2 regions of the Vibrio toranzoniae genome follow, and region 2 is predicted to be linked to the other one. Evidence: predicted binding sites of a transcription regulator. Region 2 holds the regulator's gene; the other holds the start of a gene.
What was found. The regulator CRP, encoded in region 2, controls carbon source genes, mostly activating them, when cyclic AMP is high. The targets are predictions, from matches to a motif close to TGTGANNNNNNTCACA.
Positions count from the first base shown of each region.

Region 1: a site for CRP is predicted at 2,789-2,804, ahead of ectA (diaminobutyrate acetyltransferase). Genes of this name have one in related genera too.

Region 1 covers NZ_AP025515.1:958,937-964,991, forward strand. Annotated here, with positions in the region: gene OCU50_RS18645 (MarR family winged helix-turn-helix transcriptional regulator) at 1-223, shown strand, start outside; gene OCU50_RS18650 (Qnr family pentapeptide repeat protein) at 650-1,306, shown strand; gene OCU50_RS18655 (hypothetical protein) at 1,451-1,666, opposite strand; gene OCU50_RS18660 (DUF5062 family protein) at 2,109-2,369, shown strand; gene ectA (diaminobutyrate acetyltransferase) at 2,902-3,459, shown strand; gene ectB (diaminobutyrate--2-oxoglutarate transaminase) at 3,470-4,735, shown strand; gene OCU50_RS18675 (ectoine synthase) at 4,749-5,135, shown strand; gene OCU50_RS18680 (aspartate kinase) at 5,213-6,055, shown strand, end outside.
Region 2 covers NZ_AP025514.1:2,848,907-2,854,961, forward strand. Annotated here, with positions in the region: gene OCU50_RS12990 (hydrolase) at 92-1,084, shown strand; gene OCU50_RS12995 (YheU family protein) at 1,206-1,418, shown strand; gene OCU50_RS13000 (phosphoribulokinase) at 1,496-2,365, shown strand; gene crp (cAMP-activated global transcriptional regulator CRP) at 2,606-3,238, shown strand; gene OCU50_RS13010 (DUF1338 domain-containing protein) at 3,423-4,214, opposite strand; gene astD (succinylglutamate-semialdehyde dehydrogenase) at 4,427-5,884, opposite strand; gene astA (arginine N-succinyltransferase) at 5,925-6,055, opposite strand, start outside.

The DNA.
Region 1 (6,055 bases), on a different replicon from region 2:
CAAAGTTCACGCGAACTTGACTGAAAAAGGGCAAGAGTTGCTTAATAACGCGCCCCCACCACTGCAAGATAACTTTGTTAAGAAGTTCCAAAATTTAGAACCGTGGGAGCAAAGCTTACTGCTTTCTTCAATGCAGCGAGTATCAGCAATGATGAACGCAGAAGACATCGACGCCGCTCCCGTTCTTCAGCTTGAAGGAATTGCAAACGTAGCTAAGAGCTAGGGTTTGAATTAATTTTAATAGATTTCAAATGGTCGCTTTTAGCGGCCATTTTTGATCTTGGCCTCCTTACTCCTCAGATTTTACTGGTACAAATCACCTTTTAGTTGTGGCCTGTCGATACAAATTGGGCCTGAGAAAGACCGATTATCAGCGAGTGTATCTGTATAGGGTATTGCATCAAGTTCATACTGACATATGATGATTATCTTCTCGTTGTGTCTCATCTTATATGCTCCTTCTAAGCGACAAAACTTTTTTCAAGATAAGCACATCCTATAAATCGAAAATAACAACCTTAAAGGGCTTGTTTGGTGTCTTAAAATGGCTAAATTAGGGTGTTTTAAGTTGCTGTTTTTGTTGGTTTTTAATTTGGTGTTTTCTTAAGATCGCAATGGTAGTCTTAGCTTAATTTCTTTAGGGGGCTAAATGGACACCAATAACAGCACTTATCATCACCACAGTTTTGTTCAGCAAGACCTGTCTGAAATGACATTTACAGCCTGTACGTTTATTTGTTGTGATTTCAGACGTTCGAACTTACGTGACGCAACCTTTATTAACTGTAAGTTTATTGAGCAAGGCGATATTGAGGGATGCCGCTTTGATATTGCCGACTTACGAGATGCAAGCTTCCAAAATTGCCAGTTGGCAATGGCGAATTTTAGTAACGCGAATTGTTATGGTATTGAGCTACGTGATTGTGACTTGAAAGGGGCGAACTTTACTCGTGCTAACTTTGCCAATCAGGTAAGTAATAGAATGTATTTTTGCTCAGCGTATATTACGGGCTGTAACCTGTCATACGCCAATTTTGAACAAGCTTGTTTAGAGAAGTGCGAGCTGTTTGAAAACCGTTGGATTGGTACTTACCTTGGCGGCGCGTCACTGAAAGAGTCGGATCTCAGTCGCGGTGTGTTCTCGGAAGACGTATGGGGGCAATTCAGTATGCAAGGTGCCAACTTATGCCATGCTGAATTAGAAGGGTTAGATCCTCGCAAGGTAGACACATCGGGGATTAAAATCGTCGCTTGGCAGCAAGAGCAACTGCTTGAAAGCATGGGTATTGTTGTCATGCCAGATTGATAGGTTCGGTGAAGTTGAGCGAGTAATGCGCTCCGAAACTAAAAGCGCCCGAAAGCGAATAACTTTGGGCGCTTTTGTTTCTCTGGAAACGGTCAGTTTAATATCGATGCTCGAAAAGAGACGGTAAGTTATGAAAAGTGGAGTTTAGTGCATGCCTGAACGCATTTTGTCACTGAGCGCAAAGAAAACGAATAGAACAATACACACAAGGGCTGTACCCAGTGCCACAAGGATTGTTGTCGCATCTGTCGAGAGCAGTGGAACAACGATAGAAGCTAACGCTACCAACATAACAAGGATATGAACGATTCGTCCGAGAATTGGATTTTTATGACAGAATGAAGCCCACAGGTAACGCATTTTTAACACCAGTATAAAATTAGTGGGTTTATTCTATTTTATTATTGAGTGTTTTGTAAGTAATTTTCGTTACAGGAAACGGTAAGTATGATCTAAGTCGTTTTAGTATAAAACTGATTAAATAACAGAGGGTTATTGATTTTAGAGGGAGCGCTTATTGTCTGAATGATAATAATATGCTGTATTCTTTATAATGATAAGTCAAATTTTGTTCGATTTTTAGTTTCTTGGCTGAAAGTCTCATTTATTGGTCTTTTGTAAAAAGGTGGATTTTTTGACCATTAAACGTTGTACATGAAATTCAAACTAGAACCTTTTCCCAAACGGTGATTCGTTTATGGTATTTATCAGGAAGAGTGTTCGATTTGGGAGCACGGTAATCTTGTGAACGATATCTGTTTGATATACTTATTGTTCGCTCGGTAAAGGTGATGGAGATAATATGTCGAAAACCGCGAAGATCATTAATGAAGATAAGCTGGTGAAAAAAGCAGTCGAGGTCGGTTTTAAGATGGCAAAATTGCAGGGCTTTGATTTGCCACATTCATCTCAACCAATAAAGGTTAAAGCGGTGTATTTGTTTCTTGTTGAAGTGAACCAGATAACGCCGTTACCCGAAAGTAAGCTTGATGGAGCAAACATTAAAAAGCGCTTAGCGTTATGGATACACAAAGCATTACCTGACAATGATCCTCTAAAGTAAGTAAAAGTTAAACGGGTGTATCTGAATCCGTTTCTTTTTCAGCTCGTTATTACTGCTTTTATACTAGAAACCTAACGATTCGTCGCTAGGTTTTTTTTTGGCTAACATTTCCAATAGTGACTTATAGATACCACTGTTTGGAGTGCTTTCAGTTAGCGACTTATTGGATGCTGACTGCTATCTCTTTAGCTAGAGATTACTTATCAATTAGGTTATAGGTCTGACTCAGTAAATGGCTTACTACCTATCAAACGTGGGGTACTCGGTTACTTAACGCCATGCTCAAAAAGCTCCTATCCTCAATCTCTGTCTAACTACTTTTTTGTGTCTGTTCCTTGAAAAATACGTCTCGATAACTTCATCTCAATAAATACATTAGAACTCAAAGTATTGTTTGATTCATGCAATACGCTAAATTATGTGATATATATCACATAATTTAGCTTTGTAGCGTTAATTTGTTGATCTTTATGCTGTGAAAATGCTCATAATGGAAAGGAATTTAATTAGAGTTCGAAGGAAAAAACTAGATATGATTACATCAGCGCCTTGGGGGCTATATTCGGAGATTGTAGAAAAAAGCAATGAGAAATGGATTTTTCGTGAGCCCGAAGTTTCTGATGGCAACGATATCTACCGCTTAATTTCAGAATGCCCACCATTAGATGTTAATTCTTCATATTGCAATTTTTTGCAGTCTACTCACTTTAGTAAAACTTGTATCTTGGTTGAGCACAAAGGGGACCTTGCCGGTTTTATTTCTAGTTACCAGAAGCCGAGTGAGCCTAATGTACTATTTATTTGGCAAGTAGCCGTTGACCCTCGGTTTAGAGGTAATGCATTAGCTTACAAGATGATAGATGCTTTACTTAAGCGAGAATCGTTGGAGGGTATCGACGCTATTGAAACCACCATTACCAAATCAAACCAAGCATCTTGGGCACTATTCAAAAAGCTTGACGCTAAAAATGGTAGTTCCGGAGAGGTGACAACATTCTTAGATGAGAATGTTCACTTCAACGGTCAGCACGATACTGAATATTTATATCGAATTCCCTTAAATAATCACAAACTAATAGGAATTAAATAACGGCCTTATCATGGATATTTTTAAAAAGCAGGAATCTAACGTACGTTCATACTCGAATAGTTTTCCAGTCACCTTTAGCAAATCAAAAGGTTGCTGGCTTGAAACAAAACAAGGTGATCGTTACCTCGATTTTCTTGCTGGAGCAGGATCTCTAAATTACGGTCACAACAACCCAATCCTTAAGCAAGCACTGCTTGAGTACATTGAAATGGATGGAATTACACATGGCTTAGATATGCATTCAGAAGCCAAAGCTGAGTTCCTAGAAGCACTGAGTCGCTTCATTTTGGAACCAAGAGCCTTAGATTACAAAGTTCAATTTACCGGCCCTACAGGAACAAATGCAGTGGAAGCTGCAATCAAGTTAGCTAAAAAAGTGAAAGGCCGAAGCAGCATTGTTGCGTTTACTAATGGCTTTCATGGCTGTACTGCTGGTGCACTGGCTGCGACTGGTAATCAACATCACAGGCAAGGTGCAGGTTCGGATCTCAACAACGTTACGCGTTTGCCGTTTGAAGGTTACGCTGACATTGATGGATTAAAATTGTTCGAAACGATGTTAACCGATAATTCAGCCGGTATGGATAAACCCGCAGCCGTTTTATTGGAAACGGTTCAAGGTGAAGGCGGGCTTAATGTCGCTTCAAATGAATGGTTACAACGATTAAGTAAAATTTGTAAGGCCCACGATATATTGTTAATTGTGGATGACATTCAAGCTGGCTGTGGGCGAACGGGTACCTTTTTCAGCTTTGAGCCTTCAGGTATTAAGCCTGATATTGTAACACTGTCTAAATCTATTAGTGGTTATGGCTTACCGATGGCCATCGTTTTATTAAAACCAGAATTAGATAAGTGGGAGCCGGGAGAGCATAACGGTACCTTTCGAGGTAATAATCATGCCTTTATCACTGCGGCTAAAGCGCTGGAAATCTATTGGGCAAATGATGATTTTGAAACTCATGTCCAACACTGTTCAGGCTTGGTTGACGAAGTTATCCAACGTAATATCAAACGCTACCCTGAGTTGTTTGTTCAACGTAAAGGGCGCGGAATGATGATTGGTATTGAATGTAAAGATGGAAACACTGCTGACGATATTGCTAAAACATGTTTTAACAACGGCATGGTCATTGAGACAGCAGGTCCAAACGATGAAATATTGAAGTTCTTTTGCCCGCTAACTATATCGGAGTCGGAGCTAATACAAGGCCTAACTATTTTCGAAAACTCAGTTGAAGTTATAGCAACTAAGTATTTCAAGAAAGCATCGTAATAAGGATAATAAAATGATTGTTAGAACACTTGATGAATGTCGTAATAGCGAAAGACGTATCGTCTCAGATAACTGGGAAAGTACTCGTATGCTGTTGAAAGAGGACAATATGGGTTTTTCATTCCATATCACGACAATCTACGAATCGACAGAAACACATATCCATTACCAAAATCATTTAGAATCAGTTTTTTGTATGAGTGGAGAAGGGGAGATCGAAGTGGTTGGTGGTAAAACCTATCCAATTAAACCTGGAACGCTTTATATCCTTGATAAGCATGACGAGCACTATTTACGCGCATATAAAAACAAAGAGATGGTCATGGCTTGCGTGTTTAACCCGCCAATTACTGGGGCTGAAGTTCACGACGAAAACGGTGTCTATCCACTGGTTGACTAACGTTTTTGGGAGGGGGGAACATCCCCCCTATTCTTTATTTACTTAGCCTTCAAATTTCTTAATTATTAAGGTCTTTTATGACATTTACCGTAGAAAAAATCGGCGGTACATCAATGACAGCATTTGATGCTGTGCTAGACAATATTATTCTCCGCCCTAAAAATCCATATAACCGAATCTTTGTTGTATCTGCGTATGGCGGTATGACAGATGCATTACTGGAATGTAAAAAAACTGGTAAACCAGGCGTTTATCAACTTATCGCTAAGCGTGACGACTCATGGAAAGACTCTCTGTCTTATATTGAAAGTCGTATGTTGTTGACTAATGAACATATCTTCGCTGATCCAATGAATCGTATTAGAGCGGATAAGTTTATCCGGTCTCGCATTTCAGAAGCAAAAAACTGTATCGCTAATATTCTTGAAACATGTCAATACGGGCAGTTTTCACTACGACATTACTTACCGCAAATTCGAGAGTTTCTTGCTTCTATTGGCGAATCACATAGTGCATATAACACAGCTCTTAAACTGAAAAATATCGGTATAAATTCAACTTTTGTTGATTTGTCTGGTTGGGATAACCAACAACCCCTAAGTTTGGATGAGACAATTAAAGAGGCTTTCTCTAAAATAGACGTGACTAAAGAATTACCTATTGTTACCGGTTATGCCTATTGCAAAGAAGGGTTAATGCATACTTATGACCGTGGCTACAGCGAGATGACATTCAGTCGCATCGCAACAATAACTCAAGCATCGCTTGCGGTTATCCATAAAGAGTATCATTTCAGCTCGGCAGACCCTAGAGTCGTCGGTGTTGGCTCAGTTAATCCCATTGGATTAACTAACTATGATGTTGCCGACCAATTAGCCAATCTTGGTATGGAAGCTATCCACTCAAATGCGGCTGCAGGT
Region 2 (6,055 bases):
GAGAATCACCCAAGATCAAATCAAAACGTGGGCGTTTCACAACAAGCTCAATCCTTTATCAAAGCCCATAAAATAAGCATGGACTGTTTTTATGACAATATTTACCGCTGCCGCTGGTTTATCTAATCCCCACTTACAAACCTTAATACCACGGTTTATTAGAAAGCAGGCGTTGTTTCATCCTCAATGGCAAACATTAGAAACACCCGATGGTGACTTTCTCGACCTTGCTTGGAGCGAATCACCAAGTGGTGACAATCCAGGTAGTAATCATCGAAGTAACAAACCTATATTCGTTCTGTTCCATGGTTTAGAGGGTAGCTTTGAGAGTCCTTATGCCAACGGCCTAATGAATGCGTTTGCTAAAGAGGGTTGGCTTTCAGTGATGATGCATTTTAGAGGCTGCAGCGGAAAACCGAATCGCTTGGCTCGCGCATATCACTCAGGTGAAGTCGAAGACGCTCGCTTCTTCCTTAAACACCTTGATAGACAGTTTCCAAATAACCCAAAGGTTGCGGTTGGGATTTCCTTAGGCGGAAACATGTTAGCGAACTATTTGGTTGAATACGCAGATGACCCATTACTGTCGGCGGCAACAATAGTCTCTGCACCTTTTGATCTTGCCTGTTGTTCAAGCCGCATTGAACGAGGTTTCTCCAAGATCTATAAGAAGTACCTGCTCAATTCACTCAAATCCAATGCGTTGAAAAAGGGTAATCTGCTACAAGATAAACTCGGGATCACCGCTGAAGCGATCAAGAAAATTAATAAGCTATACGAGTTTGATGAACGGATTACTGCGCCGCTACACGGGTTCAAAAACGCGCAAGACTATTACGCACAGTGCTCCGCTCTTCCTAAGCTCAATCAGATAAAACTACCGACACAGATCATTCACGCCAAAGATGATCCATTCATGACCGATGATGTTATTCCAAAATTCGTCCTCCCCGACAACATCGATTATCGACTGTTTCAAAAAGGTGGCCATGTGGGCTTTATTACCGGCAGTACGCTCAAACCTAGATTTTGGTTAGAAGAAGCATTACCCGCCTACTATGAAAGTCTCCAAGATTCGGCATAATGCCCGGACGTTATAAAAATAAGCTTAGCTTTGGTAAAGAGGGGGGAGTGGTAATGTCCACTAGACACACTCATCAACGTACCAATGAACATACTTATGAACATAAAAGAGAGAAGTATTTATGATCATCCCATGGCAAGACATCGCGCCAGAGACACTGGAAAACCTCATCAAAGAGTTCGTACTACGTGAAGGTACAGACTACGGCGACGTAGAGGTTTCATTACAGAACAAGATTGACCAAGTGAAACATCAATTAGCCTCGGGAGAGGTCAGCATCGTGTTTTCTGAGCTACATGAAACCGTTGATATCCAAGTCATAAAACGCTTCTAGGCTGCGCTTAGAAAGGAGCCGTGTTATAGTAAAAATCGATTGCTAACAAGTATGTTACTCAAACGACAAGGGTTGTCATGTCCGCTAAACATCCAATTATTGCGGTGACGGGTTCATCTGGAGCCGGCACCACCACTACCTCAGAAGCCTTCCGTAAAATGTTCAATATGATGGACGTGAAGGCCGCTTGGGTTGAAGGGGATAGCTTCCATCGCTTTACTCGACCAGAAATGGATGTCGAAATCCGCAAGGCACGCGCGCAAGGTAAACACATCAGCTACTTTGGTCCACAGGCTAACGATTTTGGCGCATTAGAAGAATTCTTCCATCAATACGGTAATGAAGGCACCGGTAAAGTACGGAGTTATCTGCACACCTTCGATGAAGCCGTGCCTTACAATCAAATGCCAGGTACCTTTACGCCATGGCAAGAGATCCCTGAAAATTCAAATGTGATGTTCTACGAAGGCCTACACGGCGGTGTAGTAGACGGAGACATCAACGTCTCTAAACATGTCGACCTGCTAATTGGCATGGTGCCAATCGTAAACCTTGAATGGATACAAAAATTCGTTCGTGACACACGCGATCGCGGGCACTCACGCGAAGCAGTAATGGACTCAATTGTTCGTTCAATGGATGATTATCTTAACTACATAACTCCTCAATTTTCGCGTACTCATATCAATTTTCAACGAGTGCCAACCGTAGATACATCCAACCCACTCAACGCCAAAGGGATCCCTAGTTTAGACGAGAGCTTCGTAGTTATACGATTACGTGGCATCAAAAACGTCGATTTCCCCTACCTTTTGGCTATGATTGATGGCTCATTTATGTCTCGCCACAACACGCTTGTGGTGCCAGGAGGAAAAATGAGTTTTGCTATGGAGCTCATTGTAAGGCCAATCCTGCAGCAACTCATCGAAACCGGCAAAATAGGTTAACGGTACGACATTCCTATTGATTACTTTTCATACCGTGATCATGTGCACAATTTTGCGTAAAAAATCGTAGCTTGGTCACGATTAAAATCAAGAAATAGTACCTGAAAAAGGATACTATTCTTAAACGAAACACAAGATAGCTTGCAGCACTCAACAAGTGCTCTTATCCTAACGAGTCAATCCAGGCTTAGCTAAAATACGGAAAGCAGCAAGCATACCCTGCAGAGGAAGTAAGATATTATGGTTCTAGGTAAACCCCAAACCGATCCAACATTAGAGTGGTTCCTTTCACACTGTCATATTCATAAGTACCCTTCAAAAAGTACTTTGATTCATGCTGGTGAAAAGGCAGAAACCTTGTACTACATTGTGAAAGGTTCTGTGGCAGTTCTTATCAAAGACGAAGAAGGTAAGGAGATGATTCTTTCTTACCTAAACCAAGGCGACTTCATCGGTGAGCTTGGCTTATTCGAAGAAGACCAAGAGCGTACTGCGTGGGTTCGAGCAAAATCTCCTTGTGAAGTCGCTGAGATTTCTTTCAAGAAATTCCGCCAACTTATCCAAGTGAACCCAGACATCCTGATGCGTCTTTCAGCGCAAATGGCAAGCCGCCTACAAGTAACTAGCCAAAAGGTTGGTGACTTAGCGTTCCTTGACGTAACCGGTCGTATCGCTCAAACGCTACTAAACCTAGCGAAACAACCCGATGCAATGACTCACCCTGACGGCATGCAAATCAAGATCACTCGTCAAGAAATTGGCCAGATCGTTGGTTGTTCTCGTGAGACAGTAGGTCGTATCTTAAAGATGCTAGAAGAGCAGAACCTAATTTCTGCACACGGTAAAACTATCGTGGTATACGGCACTCGTTAATCTCGATTAACTGAGCCAAAAATTTGAAAGCCACCAAATGAAAATTTGGTGGCTTTTTTGTTATCTAAAGATCTAAAGAGCAGATGCGAGATGCGAATGGAACACTTACAACTTCCAAACGCAAACTATCTCGAAGCGAAGCGCACCCGCATCCCTAGGGCAAAGCCTGTGCTCGAATCTTTCTTTAACCGTTGGTGCTTTCAAAAATCTTGTCAGCCGATGCTGCAACAAACCCGGTATAAAGCTCACCATTCGCCATCGCATAGCGCTTAGCAAACTCATAGAAGCCACCAGGAATCATCTCATTGCCTTCCACAAATGAAACTGGGACTTTGTCTGCCATTGTTGATGATTGCTCTAATAAGACCTCTGGAGAGCCTTTCACCTCACCTCCAGATGCATTGATCGTGAATCCCGACTCATTCAGATAGTCATTCACAACCTGCACTTCATCGAACTTATTTAACTGGTTCACACTCACCGTAAAGTGGTTGGCACCGTAACCATGAGCCGCTAGCCAAGACGCGTATTCACTCTCTTTTGCTAGCACTTGGAAATCAGCGAAGCTCAAATCCCAGAGACGACCACCAAACAAGAATTCATGACCTTGAAGCTGACTTGCGTCAACTTGCTCAACCAACTTAGCAACGATCTGTTGCAACTCACTTGAGCACTCTTCTACCTTCAACTCACTAATGAACACTTTCGGCTGCTTTGGATCTGGATGCTCGTAATGCTTAGCGACTAGCTTCTTGCTCTCAAACAGGTAATCGCCACACGCTTTATAACCTAACTCAAGGAAAGGCTTAGCCAGCGTTTCAATTCCCAGCGGAGCTACATTGAAAGTACGCAGTGCAATATGATCATTAATCAGCGCTTCGTCTTCTTTTAGCAACTGGTGTACTTTCTCAGCCGATGGGCACAGCCTGTGAATGTAATCATCCCATAGTGATTTAAAGAGTAGATCGGGCGTCATGGTGACTCCTTGTCAGAGGTTCTAGCAAGCTAGTAATTTGGATTAGAAAGGGAGTGGCTGAGACCCAAAGTCAGCAGCCATCAGCCTGTGACATACTTGTTCTATTATTATCTACCGCCCAATCTAGGTGTCGGACGTGATGGAAAAGGAAGCGATAACACCACTTCCCTATTTCCAATTTAACGAATGAGCTTAGTACTCATTAGCCTAAATTACAGCTCAATACCCGGGCTAAACGTTGCTGGAAGTTGAGTTTCACCACCTTCCATTGAAGCCATAGGATAAGCACAGTAGTCAGCCGCATAGTAAGCACTAGGGCGTAAGTTACCTGAAGCACCCGGACCACCAAATGGTGCATCACCACTGGCGCCTGTTAACTGACGGTTACGGTTCACAATACCCGCTCGAATATGGTCAACGAAGTATTCCCATTCAGAATCATCTGTTGATACTAAACCAGCAGATAAACCAAAGCGTGTGTCGTTAGCTAACTCAACCGCTTGCTCTAGTGATTGGTAACGGACCACTTGTAGCAATGGACCGAAGTACTCTTCATCCGGCAGTTCAGCAATGTTGGTTGCATCGATAATCCCCGGAGAAACAAACGCCGCTTGACCCGCTTTTGCTTCCACGAGGCTGACACCGCCTAGCGATTGCAGATTCGCTTGCGCGTCTAAAATAAACTTAGCTGCTGTTTCAGAGATCTGTGGGCCCATGAATGGTGCTGGCTCAGCGAAAGGCTGATCAACACGAATCTTTTGAGTTGCTGCAACAAGCTTATCGATCAGTAGGTCACCCTTCTCGCCAATAGGAACATATAGACGACGAGCACATGTACAACGTTGACCTGCACTGATGAACGCCGATTGGATAATGGTGTATACCGTTGCGTCCGCATCACCGTATTGGTCGCTGATCACCATAGGGTTATTGCCGCCCATTTCTAACGCTAGCATCTTGCCCGGTTGACCCGCGAATTGACGGTGCAGGATATGGCCCGTATTCGCACTACCCGTAAATAACACGCCATCAAGACCTTTAGCATCGGCCAGTGCGATACCTGTCTCTTTAGCGCCTTGCACTAGGTTGATTACGCCAGCAGGAAGACCCGCTTCTTGCCATAGCTTCATTGCGAACTCACCTGTCCAAGGTGTCTGCTCTGAAGGCTTAAATACCACGGTATTTCCCGATAGCAGTGCAGGAACAATATGACCGTTAGGTAGGTGTCCTGGGAAGTTATAAGGACCAAATACCGCCATCACGCCCAGTGGACGGTGACGAAGTACGATTTGGTTGCCTGCCGCTTCACGTGAAGCTTCACCAGTACGTTCGTGGTAAGCACGGATAGAGATAGCTATCTTGCCTGCCATCGCGCCCGCCTCCGTGCGAGTTTCCCAAATAGGTTTACCCGTCTCTTTTGCGATAATTTGTGCGATTTCTTCGCTGTTCTCTTTCACTTTTTCCGCGAACTTCAACACGATCGCTTCGCGCTCAGAAAAGCTCAGCTTTTTCCAAACTAAGAAGGCTTCACGAGCCGCCGCTACTGCGGATTCAACCTGTGCCGGTGTTGCACTATCACCCTGCCACACTACTTCGTTGTTGTATGGGCTTACTGATGTCATGGCATCACCTTGACCTGCCACCCATTGTCCTGCTATCCACTGAGTCATACTTCTATCCTTAAAAATCTTCGACAGATAATCACCGCTCTTATTGAGCCAACATGCGAACGAATTCGCCTTCTTTTACTTCAAGAGCGCTTGCTACTTCAGATGATAAAATCACTGTGTCTCTTTCTTGGTCATACGCGCCTTTCGCGGCGACCGCGCGGAAGTTTTCAA